Regions from separate parts of the Pantoea sp. SYBGC1 genome, predicted to be linked through region 1. Evidence: predicted binding sites of a transcription regulator. Region 1 holds the regulator's gene; the other holds the start of a gene.

Region 1 (6,794 bases):
ATCCTGGCGCTGATCCCGGTGCTGAAGCGACAGAAAGTGCAGCTGATCTGTATGACCAGCCGTCCGGAGAGCGCCATGGGCCGCGCGGCAGATGTTCATCTGTGCGTGAAAGTGCCGCAGGAAGCGTGCCCGCTTGGGCTGGCGCCCACGTCCAGCACCACGGCAACGCTGGTGATGGGCGATGCGCTGGCGGTGGCGCTGCTTGAAGCGCGCGGTTTTACGCCAGAGGATTTTGCGCTGTCGCACCCTGGCGGCGCGCTGGGTCGCAAACTGCTGCTGCACGTCAGCGACATTATGCACAGCGGCGATGAAATTCCGCACGTCACGCGCGAGGCGTCGCTGCGTGATGCCCTGCTGGAGATCACGCGCAAAAACCTCGGCCTCACGGTGATCGTCGATGACTTAATGAAAATTGAAGGGATTTTTACCGATGGCGATCTGCGCCGTATTTTTGATATGGGCGTCGATTTTCAGTCAGCGCGTATTCAGGACGTCATGACGCGTGGCGGCATCCGCGTCCGGCCAAATATGCTGGCGGTAGAGGCCCTGAATCTGATGCAAAATAAAAATATCACTGCCGTACTGGTAGCCGATGAAGATCGGCTGCTGGGCGTCGTCCACATGCATGACATGCTGCGCGCTGGCGTAGTCTGAACAGGAATAATAAATGAACGCTGAAAATGCGCTGGTCGCCACCTGCTATGGTCCGGTATCAGCTGAAGTCATGGCACGGGCAGCGCAAATCCGTCTGCTGATTTGTGATGTTGATGGCGTCATGTCAGACGGCCTGATCTATATGGGAAACAGCGGTGAAGAGCTGAAAGCGTTTAATGTGCGGGATGGCTACGGCATACGTTGCCTGCTGACCTCCGGCATCGAAGTCGCTATTATAACCGGCCGTCGCGCCAGGCTGCTGGAAGATCGCTGTGAGACGCTGGGCATTACGCATCTTTACCAGGGACAATCAGATAAGCTTTTGGCGTGGCGCGAACTTCTGGATAAACTGTCACTGGACAGCACGCAGGTTGCCTATATTGGCGACGATCTGATCGACTGGCCGGTCATGGCGCAGGCGGGTCTGAGTGTTGCCGTAGCGGATGCACATCCGGTCCTGCTGCCGCGTGCAGACTATGTCACACGCATCGGCGGCGGACGCGGTGCGGTGCGCGAAATATGCGACCTGATATTACTGGCGCAGAATAAATTTGAGGATGCCAGAGGGCAATCAGTATGAGTAAAAGCAGGCGTTGGATAACGCTGATTCTGGCTCTGGTCGCGCTGATATTGATCGGCTGGAACCTGACGAATCAGGATGAGAGCACCACGCCGTTGGCTTCAAACGATCAGGAGCCAACCTACACCAGCGCGAACTCTAATACCGTGGTATACAACCCAACAGGTGCACTGGCCTACAAGCTTGTCTCCGATAAAGTGACCTATTTTTCAGCTGATGAAGTCAGCTGGTTTGATCGTCCCGTTATGACAACCTTTGATGAAAACAAAGTACCAACCTGGTCAGTACGGGCGGACAAAGCAAAGCTAACGAAAGATCGTATGCTTTATCTGTATGGCCATGTTGAAGTGCATACGCTGACGCAGGATTCTCAGCTGGAACGCATTATCACTGATAACGCGCAGGTCAATCTGGTGACCCAGGATGTCATGTCTGACGACCAGGTGACGCTATTTGGCCGCAGTTTTAACTCCACGGGCATGAAGATGCGCGGCAATTTGCGGACAAAAAATGCCGAATTGCTTGAAAAGGTCAAAACCTCTTATGAAATTCAAAATGAACAAAAATAGCGTTAACGCGCTGCTGCTGGGATCGCTGCTGATTGGCAGCCTGCCCGCGCTGGCTGTCACCGGCGACTCAGAAAAACCGGTCAATATCGACTCCGTTAATCAGGCGCTGGATCTGCAGGGCAACGTGGCGACCTTTACCGGCAATGTTATCGTCACGCAGGGCACGATTAAAATTACAGCGGATAAAGTCGTGGTGACCCGTCCCGGCGGCGACAGCAACAAAACGATTGTTGATGCCTATGGCAATCCGGCTACGTTTTATCAGATGCAGGACAACGGCAAGCCGGTTAAAGGCCATGCCGCTAAGCTGCACTATGAGCTGGCCAACGATTTTGTCGAGCTGACCGGTAATGCTTTCATTGAACAGCAGGACAGCAACATCAAAGGCGATCGCATCACCTATCTGGTGAAAGAGCAGAAAATGCAGGCCTATAGTCAGGGTCAGAGCAAACGCGTCACCACGGTGCTGGTCCCTTCACAGCTGCAGGATAAAAACGGTTCCGCTGCGAGCCCTAAAAAGAGTAACTGACCGATGGCAACTTTAGTCGCTGAAAATCTGGCCAAAGCGTATAAAGGCCGCCGCGTAGTGGAAGATGTCAGCCTGCAGGTTAAATCGGGCGAGATTGTCGGACTGCTGGGTCCTAATGGTGCCGGTAAGACCACAACATTTTATATGGTTGTCGGCATTGTCCCGCGCGATGCGGGCCGCATTATTATCGATGATGAGGATATCAGCATCCTGCCGCTGCACGCCCGTGCGCGTCGCGGTATCGGCTATCTGCCGCAGGAAGCCTCTATTTTCCGGCGGCTGAGCGTGTATGACAATCTGATGGGCGTGCTGCAGATCCGCGACGATCTGACCGAAGAGCAGCGCCAGGATCGCGCCAATGAGCTGATGGAAGAGTTCCATATTGAGCATCTGCGTAACAGCCTGGGTCAGGCGCTCTCCGGGGGAGAACGTCGCCGCGTTGAAATTGCCCGCGCGCTGGCAGCGAATCCAAAGTTCATTCTGCTGGATGAGCCGTTCGCCGGGGTTGATCCCATTTCCGTTATCGATATCAAAAAGATCATCGAACATTTGCGCGACAGCGGCCTTGGTGTCCTGATCACTGACCATAACGTGCGTGAAACGCTGGCCGTCTGCGAACGCGCCTATATTGTCAGCCAGGGCAATCTGATTGCACACGGCACGCCGGATGAAATTCTGGCAGATGAGCAGGTTAAGCGGGTTTATTTGGGCGAAGAGTTCAGACTCTGATAAGGTGTCGATTAACCCGATATTCGCTTAGGACATTCAAGCCGGATTATGAAGCAAGGTTTGCAACTCAGGTTCAGCCAACAGCTGGCGATGACCCCCCAGCTGCAACAGGCCATTCGCCTGCTGCAGCTCTCTACGCTTGAACTCCAGCAGGAGCTCCAGCTGGCGCTGGAGAGCAATCCGCTGCTTGAGCAGACCGATATTCATGATGAAGTGGACGCACGCGAAACGCAGGAAAGCGATACGTTAGATACCCGTGAGGCGCTGGAACAGAAAGAGATGCCTGACGAGCTGCCGCTGGATGCGTCATGGGATGAAATTTATACCGCCGGCACCCCTTCCGGCACCGGAACAGATTATCAGGATGATGAACTGCCTGTGTATCAGGGAGAAACCACGCAGTCGCTGCAGGATTACCTGATGTGGCAGGTGGAGCTGACACCGTTTACCGATACCGATCGCGCTATTGCAACATCCATTGTTGATGCGATCGACACGACCGGTTATCTCACCGTTACGCTGCAGGAAATTTGCGACAGTATTGGCGACGATGAGCTGACGCTGGATGAGGTGGAGGCGGTTCTCAAACGCGTCCAGCGGTTTGACCCGGTTGGCGTAGGCGCGCGCGATCTGCGCGACTGTCTGCTGGTTCAGCTATCGCAATATGCGACTGACACTCCTATGCTAAAAGAGGCGCGCCTGATTGTCAGTGAACATCTCGATCTGCTGGCTAATCACGACTTCCGCAGCCTGATGCGGGTGACCCGTCTGAAAGAAGAGGTGCTGAAAGAGGCGATGCTGTTGATACAGTCGCTCGATCCGCGCCCCGGACAATCGATCAATACGGGTGAACCGGAATATGTTATTCCGGATGTGCTGGTGCGCAAAGCGGGCGCACGCTGGATAGTGGAACTGAATGCTGAAAGCCTGCCGCGTCTGCGAATCAACCAGCACTATGCCGCCATGGGCGGCTCAGCGCGCAGCGATAGCGACAGCCAGTTTATTCGCAATAATCTGCAGGAAGCGCGCTGGCTCATCAAAAGTCTGGAGAGTCGTAATGACACTCTGCTCAAAGTTACCCGCTGTATCGTTGCGCAGCAGCAGGCGTTTTTTGAGCAGGGCGAAGAGTATATGCGTCCGATGGTGCTGGCAGATATTGCGCAACAGGTTGATATGCACGAGTCCACCATTTCACGTGTGACCACGCAAAAATATCTGCACAGTCCGCGTGGTATTTTTGAGCTGAAATATTTTTTCTCCAGCCATGTCAGCACGGAAGGCGGCGGCGAAGCCTCGTCTACGGCTATACGTGCGCTGGTAAAAAAACTGGTCGCGGCAGAAAATCCCGCAAAACCCTTGAGCGACAGCAAACTGACCGCCATGTTATCTGAACAGGGTATTATGGTAGCGCGACGTACGGTTGCGAAGTATCGCGAGTCTTTATCTATACCGCCATCAAACCAGCGTAAACAGCTGGTCTGACCGAACTGAGAAGGAAGACCTATGCAGCTAAACCTTACCGGACTGAATGTCGAAATCACTGACCCGCTGCGCGAATTTGTGAACAGCAAATTTGGCAAACTTGAACACTATTACGATCGCATCAATCAGGTTTATATTGTTCTGAAAGTGGAAAAAGTGACTCAGATTGCAGAGGCAACTCTGCACGTTAACGGCGGTGAGCTGCACGCCACAGCGGAAGCGGAAGATATGTACGCGGCCATTGACGGGCTGGTTGATAAGCTGGCACGTCAGCTGACCAAACACAAAGACAAACTGAAAAAACACTAATCTTCACGTTTGCAGAGCGCTGACCCGTTCAGCGCTCAGGGAAAAATGGGGCAGAAAAGCGCCCCGTTTTATCATCTGCGCAAGCGCCAGCAGAGCTTTAGCTCTGTGGCTATGTGAACTCGCAAGTGAAACCACGATGAACAACGATCTGACACTGGAATTGAGCTCGGTTCTGACGCCTGACTGCACCCGCAGCGGCGTACACTGCCAGAGTAAAAAACGCGCGCTGGAGATTATCAGCGAACTGGCAGCTAAGCAGCTCAATCTGCCGCACCAGACGCTTTTCGAAGCGATTCTGACCCGCGAGCGTATGGGCAGTACCGGCATTGGCAATGGTATTGCTATTCCGCATGGCAAACTGGAAGAGGATACGCTGCGGGCGGTGGGCGTGTTCATCAGCCTCGATCAGCCTATTGCTTTTGATGCAGTGGATAATCAGCCGGTCGATCTGCTGTTCGCTCTGCTGGTGCCTGCCGATCAGTGTAAGACGCACCTTCATACCCTGTCGCTGGTCGCAAAACGCCTGGCAGATAAAACGGTCTGCCGTCGCCTGCGCGCGGCCCAGAGTGATCAAGAGCTCTATGCCATTATCACAGAAGCTCAGGAAGCGCATTCGTAATCAGTACATAGCGTTACCGGTCTGCGGGCCGGATAAAACAGGGGAGAATTGTGATGGTGCTGATGATCGTCAGTGGTCGATCAGGCTCAGGTAAATCAGTTGCGCTGCGTGCCCTGGAGGATATGGGCTTTTACTGTGTCGACAATCTGCCGGTAGTCCTGCTGCCTGAGCTGGCGAATACGCTGACAGAACGGAATATTTCGGCGGCGGTAAGTATTGATGTACGCAACATGCCGGAGTCGCAGGAAGTATTTGAGCTGGCGTTAAATAATCTGCCTGACTCTTTCTCTCCTCAGCTGCTGTTTCTGGATGCCGATCGCAATACGCTGATCCGGCGCTACAGCGACACCCGTCGTCTGCATCCGCTCTCCAGCAAAAACCTGTCGCTGGAAAGCGCTATTGATGAAGAGAACGATCTGCTGGAGCCGCTGCGTTCGCGTGCCGATCTGATTATTGATACCTCAGAGATGTCAGTGCATGAGCTGGCTGAGATGCTGCGCACCCGCCTGCTGGGCAAGCGCGAACGCGAACTCACGATGGTGTTTGAGTCGTTCGGTTTCAAACACGGTATCCCGATTGATGCCGACTACGTGTTTGACGTACGCTTTTTGCCTAACCCGCACTGGGATCCCAAGCTGCGTCCGATGACGGGCCTCGATCGACCGGTGGCGGCGTTCCTGGATCGGCATACCGAAGTGCACAATTTTATCTACCAGACGCGCAGCTATCTTGAGCTATGGCTGCCGATGCTGGAAACCAACAACCGCAGCTACCTTACTGTGGCGATTGGCTGTACCGGTGGCAAACATCGTTCCGTGTATATTGCCGAGCAGCTGGCTGACTATTTCCGCTCGCGCGGTAAAAACGTGCAGTCGCGTCATCGTACCCTGGAAAAGCGTAAATCATGACCGTAAAGCAAACTGTGGAAATCCGTAACAAGCTGGGCATGCATGCGCGCCCGGCGATGAAGCTGTTTGAGCTGGTACAGAGTTTTGACGCGGATGTTCTGCTGCGCAATGAAGCGGGTACCGAGGCTGAGGCCAGCAGCGTCATTGCACTGCTGATGCTGGATTCAGCCAAAGGCGGTCATATTGAAATTGAAGCCAGCGGACCGCAGGAAACCGCGGCGCTGGCCGCCGTTATAGAGCTGTTTGAATCGGGCTTTGACGAAGAGTAAAGGTTTTAGTGCAGACGGTAGCGATTCAGGAACCCCTCCCCTCCCAGCTGGCGCATCTGACGCATAATCCACTGCTGACGCTGGCGAACATAGCCTGAAGGCGCATCCGCGCGAAACCGGATCGGATTAGGCAATACGGCGGCCAG
Region 2 (6,794 bases), on a different contig from region 1:
TTTGCTGTGGTCAGCACACCCTGTAATCGCCGCCGCCAGTGTCATACCGCTAATAACCTGCCAGAGTTTCATCGATGTCGTCTCCTTATGAACACTATGATTGTCGGCGGTTAATTTTTAGCTGGCATTTCAACCGCCGATTGCTCTTAATTCTGGCACAGAAATCCGCATTGCGCCTGGAGCCTCACCCGTCATCAGAAATCAGCGCAAATCCGTTGCGCAAACTGGTCGGATCTTTCACACTTGCGCCATATCTGCTGATGAGGACATGATTATGAGCCAGGCGCTGACTAACCTGCTTACGCTATTAAATCTGGAAAAACTGGAAGAAGGCCTGTTCCGCGGGCAGAGTGAAGATCTCGGTCTGCGTCAGGTGTTTGGCGGTCAGGTGGTGGGCCAGGCGCTCTATGCCGCTAAACAGACGGTGCCGGAAGATCGCATTATTCATTCATTTCATAGCTATTTTCTGCGTCCCGGCGACAGCCATAAAGCGATTATTTACGATGTCGAAACGCTGCGCGACGGCAAAAGCTTCAGCGCGCGCCGCGTCAGCGCTGTCCAGAATGGCCAGCCTATTTTCTATATGACCGCCTCCTTTCAGGCGCCTGAAACCGGGTTTGAGCATCAGAACAGTATGCCCCCGGTGCCGGGGCCGGATGAGCTGCCTTCTGAACGCGATCTGGCGCAAAAACTCGCCGCGCATCTGCCGCTGAAGCTTAAAGAGAAGTTTCTCGCTGAGCGGCCGCTGGATATCCGTCCGGTTCAGATCCACAATCCGCTTAAGGGCCACGTGGCTGAGCCTGTTCGCCAGGTCTGGGTGCGCGCTAATGGCCAGATGCCTGCCGATCGCCGCATCCATCAATATGTGCTGGGCTACGCCTCCGACCTTAACTTTTTGCCGGTGGCGCTGCAGCCGCACGGTAAAGGGTTTCTGGAGGCGGATATGCAGGTGGCCACGATCGATCACTCGATGTGGTTTCACCGCCCGTTTGATCTCTCAGAATGGCTGCTTTACAGCGTGGTGAGTACGTCTGCCTCTGGTGCGCGCGGCTTTGTACGCGGCGAGTTCTATACGCAGGAGGGTACGCTGGTAGCGACCACGGTACAGGAAGGTGTTATGCGTCAGCGCGACGCATAAAAAAAGGGGCGACCTGGTCGCCCCTTCTCTTCGTTTTTAGCTTACTGGTTATACGCGTTTTCGCCGTGGCTGTTTACATCCAGGCCTTCACGCTCCTGCTCTTCCGGTACGCGCAGGCCGACAATCACATCCGCCAGCTTGAAGCCGATAAAGGCCACCACACCGGACCAGACCACGGTGACGATACAGCTGAATATCTGGATCCAGACCTGATGCCCCATAGTGACGCCTTCCGCATAGCCAACGCCACCCAGCGAGCTGGAGGCGAAGACGCCGGTCAGGATGCAGCCGAGGATACCGCACACGCCGTGCACGCCAAACACATCGCAGGGGTCATCGACGCGCAGCCATCTTTTCAGCGTCGTAACGCCCCAGATGCCCGCGAGTCCGCCCGCCAGACCGATGATCAGTGCGCCGCCAACGCCCACGTAGCCACAGGCTGGCGTAATGGCGACCAGGCCGGCGATAAAGCCGGAGCAGGCACCCAGCAGCGAAGGCTTACCGCGCAGCGCCCACTCACCAAAGACCCAGGAGAGCACTGCACCTGCGGTAGCGACAACGGTGTTTACAAACGCCAGCGCAGCAATTTCGTTCGCCGATGACGCTGAACCGGCGTTAAAGCCAAACCAGCCGACGTAGAGAATGGCCGTGCCGAGAAACACCATCGGCAGGTTATGCGGTTTAAACGCCTCTTTGCCAAAACCGGCACGCTTTCCGACCAGATACGCGCCTACCAGCCCCGCGACAGCGGCGTTGATATGCACCACGGTACCGCCGGCAAAGTCCAGCGCGCCATCCTGCGCCAGATAACCGCCGCCCCACACCATATGCGCAATCGGCAGATAGGAGAGTGTCAGCCAGACGCCGACGAAAATCAGCACCGCTGAGAAGCGAATACGTTCAGCCAGCGCGCCTACGATCAATCCGACGGTAATACAGGCAAACGACGCCTGGAACGCGACGTGAATATATTGATAGAAGCTGCCCATGACGGCTTTCAGCTCAATGTTTTTCAGCATCACCCACTGGAAGTTGCCGAAAAAGGCGTTGCCTTCGCTGAAGGCCAGCGAGTAGCCATATACAACCCACAATACGCAGACTAGGGCAAAGGTTACGGCAACCTGTGTGAGCATGGACAAGACATTTTTACCGCGGATCAGGCCGCCATAAAACAGCGCGATGCCGGGAATTGTCATAAAAAGTACCAGTGCGGTACAAATCATCATAAAGGCGTTGTCCGCTTTATCTGCGACCGCAGGGGCAGCAGCCAGCGTCAGAGTGGGTAACAGCGCCAGGCTGGCAAGGCCCAGTTTCATCATCATTTTTTTCATTTTATTCATCCCATCTCAAGTCAGAACCCGGATCAGAGCGCCGCTTCGTCAGTTTCACCGGTACGGATACGGATCACCCGCTGCAGCTCAGCAACGAAGATTTTGCCGTCGCCGATTTTGCCGGTGTAAGCCGCTTTACTGATGACATCAACCACTTCATCCAGCTGGTCATCTGCAATCGCGATATCAATTTTTACTTTTGGCAGGAAGTTAACGCTGTACTCGGCCCCGCGATAGAGTTCGGCATGTCCTTTCTGACGGCCAAACCCTTTAACTTCAGATACCGTCAGCCCCTGAATGCCAATGGAGGATAGTGCCTCACGGACATCCTCCAGCTTGAATGGTTTGATTACCACGGTAACCAGCTTCATACGTCCCCTCCGGATTAAACACAACTGCGCGATGTATACGCAGTGGCTGAAGCAAAGGGTGTGCCAGAAGTGCAAAACGCGTTTTAACGCGGCGGCGGTACAGGCTCAGCGCGGGGCGGCATCGCCGGAGAGAAAGAACGGTGCGGAGGTCTGCACCTCTTTGGTGCTCAGGGCGTCAAAGAGGTGCAGAAGTGAGAAAGGAACGGGTCAGCATGAACAAAAAAGGTGCACCTCAGGCGGATGCGCCGGCCGCCAGCTGCTCGCCAGCCTGCTGCAGCTGATACATCTGCCAGTAGCGCCCCTGCTGCGCCAGTAGCTCTGCATGCGTACCACGCTCGGCAATATGGCCGCGATGTAACACCAGGATCTGTTCCGCCTCCATAATCGTCGAGAGCCGGTGCGCAATGACCACCAGCGTGCTGTGCTGGCGCAGGGTGCGCAGCGCCTGCTGAATCGCCTGCTCGGTGCCGGAATCGATGTTTGCGGTAGCTTCATCGAGGATCAGGATCTGCGGCGGCGCGACCAGCACACGAGCCAGCGCCAGCAGCTGTTTCTGCCCGACCGACAGCGTATTGCCCTGCTCTCCCAGCCGCGTATGAATACCCTCCGGCAGCGCACGGGCCAGCGTAGCGAGCTGCACGCTATCCAGCGCCTGCCACACCCGCTCTTCAGGGATCGCCCGCCCCAGCTGTACGTTAGCCAGCAGCGTATCGGCCAGCACCACTGGATCCTGCTGCACCATGGCAATGCCGGTGCGCAGCGCATCGTGCGAGAGCGAAGAGACCGGACGCCCGTCCAGCACAATCGACCCGTGCTTTACCGGATAGTAACCCATCAGCAGGTTTGCCAGCGTGCTCTTGCCGCTGCCGGTATGCCCGACCAGCGCAACGAAGCCCCGTGACGGCACGGTAAAGGAGATATTGGTCAGCACGTCGCGATCGTCGCGATAGGCGAAACTGACGTCGTGCAGCGCAATTTCGCCGGAACGCAGCGGAGCACTTTCGCTGCCATACCCCTGCTGATGCGCATCAACCAGTTCAAAGATGCGTTCACCCGATACCACCGCCTGCTGCAGCATCGACTGCTGCGTCGTCAGTTCGATCAGCGGCTCATTCAGCCGGCCCAGGTAGGTGATAAAGGCATAAAGCACGCCGACTTCAAATGCGCCGGGTGAAGCAAAACTGAATAGCAGTAACAGGCCGCACAAAATCAGTGCAGAAAAGAGGCTAAGCAGCGGGCGCAGCAGAAATCCGTCCAGCCGCAGCGTCTGCATGCGCGCCATATAGTGGGCGCGGCTCGCTTCGCTCATGCGGGCCCCGAAACGCGCCTGCTGCCTGAACTGCTGGATCACGCTCATGCCGTTGATCACTTCGTTAAAGCCGTTGTTGATATCCGCCAGATAGCTGCGAACCCGGCGGGCAATCGGGGTACTGTAGCGCTGATAAATCAGCATCACGGTCAGCACCAGCGGGAAAATAACCAGCGCCACCAGCGCCATACGCCAGTCAAGCGAAAACATGGCGACCAGCATCGCGCCAATCAGCGCGGCGCTGCGCAGCACGGTGGCGACTACGGTGACATAGAGATCTTTAATAACCTCGGTGTCATTAGTGACGCGCGAAATAATCTGCCCTACCGGCTGGGTGTCGAACGCGCTCAGCGGCTGGCGCAGCGCCGCGTTCATGACATCAACGCGCAGCTGCTGCACCACTCCGATTGCCGCACGGTTAAACAGCAGCGCCTGAAAATAGTGCAGCGCCGCCGCCATGAGCTGCAGCAGGATAAAACTCACCAGTAATCCCGCCACGATGCCCCACGGCATCTGATGTCTGGCGATCAGGCGATCGATAAAATAGCTGACCAGCACCGGGCCGGTCACCTCGGCCGCCGCCGCCAGCCAGAGCATACCGGTTGCCAGCCACAGCGAGCGGCGCCAGGGTTTTCCGTATGCCAGCAGCCGTTTCAGCGTCGGCCACAGCCGCTGCGACTTAGCCATGCTGCGCTCCTGTTGCGGTTTCATCTTTGTTTTCACTCTCATCATCCAGCGCCGCTTCCAGCTGCTGATAGCGGTACATATCGCGATACCAGCCCGGCTGCGCCGCCAGCTGGTCATGCTCGCCACGCTGCGCAACGCGCCCCTGCTGCAGCACCAGAATTTCACTCGCTTCCGTTAACGCCGAGAGACGGTGCGCGCTGATAATCAGCGTACGGTTCTGCCCCCAGATGCGCAGGTTATGCAGGATGTCATGTTCGGTACGTCCATCTACCGCGGAGAGCGCATCGTCCAGAATCAGGATCTCCGCCTCCAGCAGCAGCGCGCGGGCAATCGCGATGCGCTGCTTCTGCCCGCCCGAAAGCATGACCCCACGCTCTCCAACCTCTGTCTCATAGCCCTGCGGCAGGCGCAGAATATCCTCATGCACGCAGGCCATTCTTGCCGCCTGCTCAATTTGCTGCTGCGTGGCGTCGGGACGTCCCAGCGCCAGATTGTTTGCCACGCTGTCAGAAAACAGAAACGGCGTCTGACTCACTACCGCCAGGCGGCTGCGCCAGCTGTCCAGCTGCAGCTGCGCCAGCGGCAGCTCGCCGTAGCGGATCTCTCCCCGATCGATATCGAAGTGGCGCTGGATGAGACTGAGCAGCGTGCTTTTACCACAGCCGGTCGGGCCACATAATCCCAGCATCTGCCCTGGCTGCAGCTTCGCATGGATATCCTGCAGTACGGCATTTTCTGTCCCCGGGTAGTGAAAGGCGTCGATGGCGAGCTGCAGCACAGCCGGCTCAGGCGGTAACGTCAGGGTGCCGTCAGCCACTGCCGGCGCTTCAGCCAGCAGCGCGCGAATACGGCTCCAGGCCGCACTGCCGCGCTCCACGATGTTGATCATCCACGCCAGCGCCAGCATCGGCCAGATCATCAGCCCCAGATACATCACAAAGCTGGTGAGCTGGCCCAGCGTCAGGATACCGTGCCATACCATCCAGCCGCCGCCTGCGATCGCCAGCAGGTTGGAGAAGCCAACGGCGACGTAAATAATGGGATCAAATCGCGCATCTACCCGCGCAACATGCAGATTTTTACGTCCGGTATCGCTGGCGATGTCAGCAAACTGCTGCGACTGGTGATCTTCCAGTCCAAATGCTTTGATCATACGGATGCTGGTCAGGCTCTCCTGCGTCTGATCGTTAAGACTGGAGAACGCCGCCTGCGCAACTTTAAAACGCTGATGCAGCCGGGAACCATCCCGCTGGATCGCCAGCGCCATAAAGGGCATCGGGATCAGCGCCAGCAGCGTCAGCTGCCAGCTTATCTGCGTACTCATGACCGCCAGGACCACCAGCCCCATGACCAGGGAGTCCACCAGCGTCAGCACTCCCTCCCCCGCCGCAAACACAACGCGGTCGACATCATTCGTTGCGCGTGCGATGAGATCGCCGGTGCGATGGCGCAGATAGAACGCAGGATGCTGCCGGCTCAGCTGACGATAAAAGTCCTCGCGCAGCTCTACCGCCAGCTGATATGAGGCGCCAAACAGCAGCACGCGCCAGACATAGCGCAGCAGATAAACGATAATGGCGGTCAGCAACATAACGCCGATCCACATCATAATCTGCCCGGCAGAGAGCCGCTGCTGCGTGACGCCATCGACAATTACGCCGACCAGATGCGGCGGGATCAGCTGCAGTAAGGCGATGATAATAAGCAGGCAGACAGCACCGGCATAGCGGCGCCACTCACGCAGGAAATACCAACTAAGCTGGCTGAATAATCGCACAATCTCTCTCTTTATTTACGCTTCAGGGCACAACGGGCAGCGCGGTTGAATATTTAATCTCTTCCATCGCAAAGCTGGAGGTGACATCTATCAGACCCGGCACGCCATTAACCAGCCGCTTATAAAACGCGTCGTAGCTCTTCATATCCGCAACCTGTATTCGCAGCAGATAGTCATACTC

The links. The regulator sigma-54, encoded in region 1, starts transcription at its own class of promoters, with help from an activator protein. The targets are predictions, from matches to a motif close to GTTGGCACANNTTTCGCTNT.
Positions count from the first base shown of each region.
Region 2: a site for sigma-54 is predicted at 2,889-2,908, ahead of glnK (P-II family nitrogen regulator). Genes of this name have one in related genera too.

Region 1 covers NZ_JBXUNM010000004.1:288,847-295,640, forward strand. Annotated here, with positions in the region: gene kdsD (arabinose-5-phosphate isomerase KdsD) at 1-654, shown strand, start outside; gene kdsC (3-deoxy-manno-octulosonate-8-phosphatase KdsC) at 668-1,234, shown strand; gene lptC (LPS export ABC transporter periplasmic protein LptC) at 1,231-1,803, shown strand; gene lptA (lipopolysaccharide ABC transporter substrate-binding protein LptA) at 1,778-2,332, shown strand; gene lptB (LPS export ABC transporter ATP-binding protein) at 2,336-3,061, shown strand; gene rpoN (RNA polymerase factor sigma-54) at 3,110-4,543, shown strand; gene hpf (ribosome hibernation promoting factor) at 4,565-4,852, shown strand; gene ptsN (PTS IIA-like nitrogen regulatory protein PtsN) at 4,989-5,471, shown strand; gene rapZ (RNase adapter RapZ) at 5,525-6,379, shown strand; gene npr (PTS phosphocarrier protein NPr) at 6,376-6,648, shown strand; gene mtgA (monofunctional biosynthetic peptidoglycan transglycosylase) at 6,654-6,794, opposite strand, start outside.
Region 2 covers NZ_JBXUNM010000003.1:268,929-275,722, forward strand. Annotated here, with positions in the region: gene AC2CF9_RS08575 (YbaY family lipoprotein) at 1-72, opposite strand, end outside; gene tesB (acyl-CoA thioesterase II) at 275-1,138, shown strand; gene amtB (ammonium transporter AmtB) at 1,180-2,469, opposite strand; gene glnK (P-II family nitrogen regulator) at 2,502-2,840, opposite strand; gene AC2CF9_RS08595 (SmdB family multidrug efflux ABC transporter permease/ATP-binding protein) at 3,073-4,836, opposite strand; gene AC2CF9_RS08600 (SmdA family multidrug ABC transporter permease/ATP-binding protein) at 4,829-6,613, opposite strand; gene AC2CF9_RS08605 (Lrp/AsnC family transcriptional regulator) at 6,636-6,794, opposite strand, start outside.